2 regions of the Pseudoalteromonas sp. S554 genome follow, and region 1 is predicted to be linked to the other one. Evidence: predicted binding sites of a transcription regulator. Region 1 holds the regulator's gene; the other holds the start of a gene.

Region 1 (3,210 bases):
GCTACTTACCACAAGAGTCGTCTATATTTAGAAAATTAACAGTGTATCAAAACTTAATGGCTATTTTAGAAACTCGAAAGGAGCTCACTAAACAAGCCAGAGAAGATACATTGAATAATCTATTAGATGAATTTAGCATTCAACACATTCGCGACAGCAAAGGCATGGCATTATCGGGCGGAGAACGTCGCCGAGTGGAGATTGCACGTGCTTTAGCCGCAGATCCAAAGTTTATTTTGTTAGACGAACCATTTGCCGGTGTTGACCCTATCTCAGTATTAGATATTAAAAAAATTATTGAACACCTGAAAAACCGTGGGATTGGCGTATTAATAACAGACCACAATGTAAGAGAAACCCTTGATGTTTGCGAAAAAGCCTACATTGTTTCTCATGGGGAACTGATTGCTTCTGGTACCCCTGAACACGTATTAAATGATAAAACTGTACGCGATGTATATTTAGGCGAGCAATTTAGGCTGTAACATTTACGCCTTATTTATAAGCATCTGCTAGTATTAACTATAACAACTTAAAAGGATTGTTAGAGATACATGAGGCAATCACTACAGCTGCGCATGGGCCAGCAACTTACAATGACACCTCAGTTGCAACAAGCTATTCGCTTGCTGCAATTAAGCACATTGGATCTTCAGCAAGAAATACAAGAAGCGCTCGACAGCAACCCATTACTTGAGGTTGAGGAGCAAGACTATGCCGATGATCTTGCGGGCAAAAATGAGCAAAAAGCAGATAACGATGAAGTTACAGTAACCGTATCTGCCGATGAAGCCCCTAGCGAGTATGAACAAGACAGTGGTGAAGCGCTTGCTAAAGATACCGTAAGTGACGACATGGCAATGGATGTTAGCTGGGATGAGTATATGAGTGCAGCCCCTGCATCATCTTCAGGCCCAATGCCTGAAGATGAGTCTATATATCAGGGCGCATCAACTGAAACGCTTCACGAATACTTAATGTGGCAATTACAATTAACGCCATTTAGCCCTACAGATGAAGCCATCGCTATTGCTATTGTAGAAGCGGTGGATGATTCAGGCATACTGACACTCAGTTGCGAAGAGATTTTAGAGAGCTTTAATCAAGATAACGACGATGACGTTGAGGTTGAACTTGACGAAATAGAAGCGGTATTAAAGCGCATTCAGCTATTTGACCCAGTGGGTATTGCGGCACGTAGCTTACAAGAGTGTTTGTGTATTCAGTTAAATCAATTTGATAAAGGCACGCCTTTTATTGATGAAACAAAAATGATTTTAACCGAGCACATTGATTTGTTAGCTGCTCGTGACTACCGTACATTAATGAAAAAAACGAAGCTCAAAGAAGATGAGCTTAAAGAAGTAATGACACTTATTCATACGCTCAACCCTAAGCCTGCAGACACAATAGTACGAGAAGAGTCTGAGTATGTAATACCTGATGTGTCAGTTAAAAAAATTAAAGGCCGCTGGATTGTAGAGTTAAACCCAGACAGCATGCCAAAAATTCGTGTAAACAGCCAATATGCAGCGATGTCGCGTACAGTTAAATCAAGCGGCGATAGTCAATTTATTCGCTCACATTTACAAGAAGCTAAATGGTTTATAAAAAGCTTAGAAAGTAGAAATGATACACTTTTAAAAGTAACTAACTGTATTGTTAAACAACAACAGGGCTTTTTTGAACACGGGCCAGAAGCCATGAAACCGATGGTTTTAAATGATGTTGCCGAAATGGTAGAAATGCACGAATCAACAATTTCGCGCGTAACTACGCAAAAGTATATGCACACACCGCGTGGAATATTTGAGCTTAAATACTTTTTCTCAAGCCACGTTAGTACCGAAAATGGTGGAGAATGTTCATCTACGGCAATACGTGCACTTATTAAAAAATTAATCGCAGCAGAAAACTCAGCAAAACCATTGAGTGATAGCAAAATTGCGGATATATTGGCTGAGCAAGGAATTAAAGTAGCGAGACGTACAATCGCAAAATATCGCGAATCTCTGGCTATTCCACCGTCAAATCAGCGAAAGAGCCTGATCTAAGACGCTAAACAAAGAGGGTAATGCTTATGCAACTAAATTTAACTGGTCGTCATGTAGAACTAACTGATTCATTAAGAGACTATATAAATACCAAATTTGCGAAGCTAGAAAGGCACTCTGATCATATTAATAATGTTCATGTCATTCTTGATATAGAAAAATTAAATCAAAAAGCAGAAGCAACTATTCATGTAAGTGGTGCTGAATTATTCGCATCCACTGAACATCAAGATATGTATGCAGCTATTGATTCATTGATTGACAAGCTTGACCGTCAAGTAATTAAACACAAAGAGAAGCTTGCTCGACACTAATATGATGAAATTAAGTTCACTTATATGCCAGGACTGCAGTAAAGCTGCGGTCCTTTTTAATAGTAAAAAAAGAATTTTAGAGTTTATTAGCGAGCTGGCTCACGATAAATTACCGTATTTATCTCAACAGGATATTTTGGGCGCTTTATTAACCCGCGAAAAACTAGGCAGCACAGGGATAGGAAGAGGTATTGCTATTCCACATGGCCGAATGAGCGGCGCACAAGAACCTTTAGCATTGGTGTTAGTTAGTGAAACACCGATTAATTTTGATGCTATAGACAACCGCCCTGTTGATATTTTTGTTGCACTCATCGTACCTGAAGGCGATAACCAACAGCATTTAAAGACGCTAGCAACGATAGCTGATAAACTAAAAAATAAAGAATTTTGTAAGCAGCTTCGCTGTGCTAAATCGGATGCTGAGTTGTATCAAATTATTGTTGACCAATCGTAACAAATTTAAAGGGTGATTAATGGAGTTGATTATCATAAGTGGCCGTTCTGGTTCTGGTAAGTCGGTTGCTTTGCGCGTTGTTGAAGATCTAGGTTATTATTGCGTAGATAACATTCCAGTAAATTTATTACCTTCTTTGGTAAGAAGCGTTTCTGATAACTACGATAAAATTGCCGTTAGTATAGATGTGCGAAATTTACCAAAAGAGCAAGATGAATTTAATCACATCATCGAATACTTACCGGGTTTTACAAAACCAACGCTGTTCTACTTAGACAGTGAAGATCAAACCCTTATTAAGCGCTTTTCTGAAACTAGGCGCTTACACCCTTTATCAATAGATTCACTTCCGCTTGATTTAGCCATAAAAAAAGAAAAAGAACTT
Region 2 (3,210 bases), on a different contig from region 1:
GCCCATGGCGCTAAATACGGCCACTAAAACGGTATTCGGGTGGTACCAACTAACAAGTGGTAAAAAGCGCTCAGCAAGGAGCGCTATTATAAATACAATAAAGTCCAAATGGTTTTGAACAATATTGCTAAGCATTTACAGTGTTACAGCTGTTAGCTTTTCAAGCAGAGCAACAACCATTTTAGATGAGTTGATTGATGCTGTTTCTAAGTATTCTTCAAACGACTGTGGCGATTCTTTGCCAGCAATATCAGACATTGAACGAATAACAACGAAAGGAGTTTCAAGCGTATGACAGGTTTGCGCGATAGACGCACCTTCCATTTCTACAGCAAGCATTGAAGGAAAGTCGCTGCGGGCTTTATCAATACGAACAGGATCACACATAAAGGTATCGCCAGTACAAATAAGGCCAACTAACGTTTTAACTTCGCTAATTTGTGCAATAGTTTGCTCGGCTGCTTCAACTAATTTAGGGTGTGCAGCAAAACCTGCAGGCATTTGTGGTACTTGGCCAATTTCGTAACCAAATGCAGTTACGTCAACATCGTGGTGACGAACTTCTGACGATATGACGACATCGCCAACACTTAATGATGGATCAAAACCGCCAGCAGAGCCGGTGTTAATTACGCAATCAGGCTTAAAATTATCAATAAGTAATGTAGTTGCAATGCTTGATGCTACTTTACCAATACCTGATTGAACAAGAGTTACTGTGCAGCCCGCTAATTCACCAGTGTAAAATGTAAAACCTGCTTTAGTTAAAATAGCTGGGTTTTGCATTGCTTCACGCAAAATTTTAACTTCTGGCTCCATTGCGCCAATAATACCAACATTCATAGTGTTTGATTCCTGAGTTTGAATAGCTTGATTATACGTGAAGTTAGCAATAAAAAACAAAAAAGCGAGACATTTAAAATGCTCGCTTTAATGCAAATTTAGTCACCTGATAATTATATTTCGGCTAATGCTGTTGAATGGGCTTTAGCTTGTGAGGGAGATAAAACAGCAGGTTTGTGAACTCGGTTACGTAATGGGCGCTGTGCTGTTGGTGCTGGTTTACCCAGTTTGAACATAATGGCATCGCGTACTTCTGATGGGCGATAGCCCGCTTTTACCTTCATGCGAATGTGTGGAATGCCTGCAGCTTCTAAGGCCCCATTTACAAACCAGTCGCGCTGGGCTTTGTGGCCATCTTTATTTGCGTTATTTACTAAATCAACAGCTGCTACGATGGTCATTTTTTCTTTGTCGATTAACACAAAATCAAGCTGCTTATTTTTGGCTTTAGCAATAGCGGCACGTTTTGATTTAGGTGATAAACCTTCTTTACAGTCGATCACATCAATAAGCTTAACTCGACTCACTATTTTATATTGATCGCCAATAGCGCGTTCTAACAGGTTTAAAAAGGCGCTTTCTACTTGCGTAAATACACTTTGTTTACGTTTAAAAGGATAAGGATTACCGCCGTCGTCACTAAATTTTGACGCGGCAATTGATGCACCTACCACTAATACTAAAATCGACAATAAAGCGAATTCCATACGGTAACTCCATAACAACAAATTGACACTGTTTTGTTAAAGCAAGTACCGTGCCCAAATATTGTATGTGATTTACCGAATGGTGATTTAAGTTAACGCAGGTGTTTTATGCCTTATACCCGCCATTAATACCTTTAACAGCAACCGCCACTGCGTCGTGGGCGTGAAGCGATTCGTAATGGTTTATTTGTAGCCAGTAATCTGCGTAACCGTCTGTTTCTAATATTGCTTTAATTTTACGCGCGGCATCTTCGCAGAACATTAAATTTTGCCCATTTAAACGGGCAAATTCTTGTTCATCTTCACGCTTTACTGCCGCTTGCACTGGCGTTTTAAGCTCGCCTTCAAGGGTATTTATTAAGTTAACTACATCAAACTCATTAATGTTGCTATTGAGTTTAACTTTTACGTTAGCAATTGAGCGCTGCGAGTGAGGGGTTGCCACAATGCCTTGTGTTGTGCCAAGCCACTCAAGTACCTCTTTTTGGTTGAGCGTGTCTTGCTTAAATTTTTCGCTAAATGCATTTTGTATTAGCTGGCGTGCAAGAGCCGCCGAGCAAGGGCAAGTTGATGAATAGGTAACATCAACGGTTAGCTCGTAACTAATGATATTATCTTCAATTGTACTTGTAAGTGTGATTGGATAGCTTTTCCAGCCAGCTTTGCCACTCAATAGAGACTTACGGCGAAGTGGTAGCTCAAACTTAAACTCAATCTGTGCCTTATTACTCAACCCTTCATGGCTAGATATAAACGTATTTAGTGCTTGGCTAATTGTTTGAGGATTTACTTGTTGCTCTGTCGAGAGTAAATCAAGCGCTAAAAATAAGCGCGACATATGAATGCCTTTGGCGTCTTCTTTGTGCAAGTTAACAAATGCGCGGGCTTTGGCATTAACAGTAACAGGGCTTAAATCACGCGATTCAAAAATAAATGGCAGTTCAATTTCACCCATGCCAACCCAGTCTAATTTACCTGTTTGTAATGCAGGAGCGGTGTCAGCTATATCGGGCATATTGGTTTGCATGCTATGTTACTCGTTATTGGCAATGATAAGGCGCGTTATTTTACACGAAATAATCAATGGCTGAAACGAGGACTTTACTGCCCGCTAAAATTGCATATGAATATTTTCTGTTTTTGTCGCACAACATGAAAATAGCGAATAGAAAAATGCTAAAATCTGTAAATAGCATTGCCTTTCTTATATTTAAGCAAACAGCAAAGAGATAAAACTACGTATGACCGATTATTCTTTGAGCCCTTGGGTTCGGGTGCTTTCAAGTTCAATAGCGCGATTTGGTGAGTTTAAAACAGCTGCCATTTGTTACGCTTTATTTTTAGCGGCGTCTCTTATTTTATCGAGCATGTTTTACTACGTAGCTATAGGCGAATTGTTTCTTGTAGATATTTTGGCCGTGGTATTTTTTTCAGCTGTTGTGTCACCTTTAATTATAAGCGTACTTATTAATTCAATTCGTCAGTTAGATGCTTCCTACGCTTACTTAGATAGCGCAACTAAACAAGAAAAACTATTAAACCAAACACTTAAAGATAATATTAGTCGGCTTAATATTGAAATAGATGAACGTAAAATGGCTTTTCATGCTAAGCATCGCGCCATTGAAGAACTGCGTAGAGAAATTGCCGAGCGTAAAAA

Evidence for each region. The regulator sigma-54, encoded in region 1, starts transcription at its own class of promoters, with help from an activator protein. The targets are predictions, from matches to a motif close to GTTGGCACGNNNNTNGNNT.
Region 2: the regulator sigma-54 is predicted to act here: its motif matches at 1,590-1,608, upstream of CWB65_RS07180 (DUF2726 domain-containing protein).

What each region holds. Positions count from the first base shown of each region.
Region 1 covers NZ_PNDV01000034.1:88,078-91,287, forward strand. The annotation lists gene lptB (LPS export ABC transporter ATP-binding protein) at 1-485, shown strand, start outside; gene CWB65_RS08785 (RNA polymerase factor sigma-54) at 555-2,054, shown strand; gene hpf (ribosome hibernation promoting factor) at 2,081-2,368, shown strand; gene ptsN (PTS IIA-like nitrogen regulatory protein PtsN) at 2,373-2,825, shown strand; gene rapZ (RNase adapter RapZ) at 2,845-3,210, shown strand, end outside.
Region 2 covers NZ_PNDV01000029.1:11,824-15,033, reverse strand. The annotation lists gene CWB65_RS07190 (cobalamin biosynthesis protein CobD/CbiB) at 1-135, opposite strand, end outside; gene mtnN (5'-methylthioadenosine/S-adenosylhomocysteine nucleosidase) at 136-843, opposite strand; gene CWB65_RS07180 (DUF2726 domain-containing protein) at 957-1,550, opposite strand; gene folE2 (GTP cyclohydrolase FolE2) at 1,657-2,577, opposite strand; gene arcB (aerobic respiration two-component sensor histidine kinase ArcB) at 2,792-3,210, shown strand, end outside.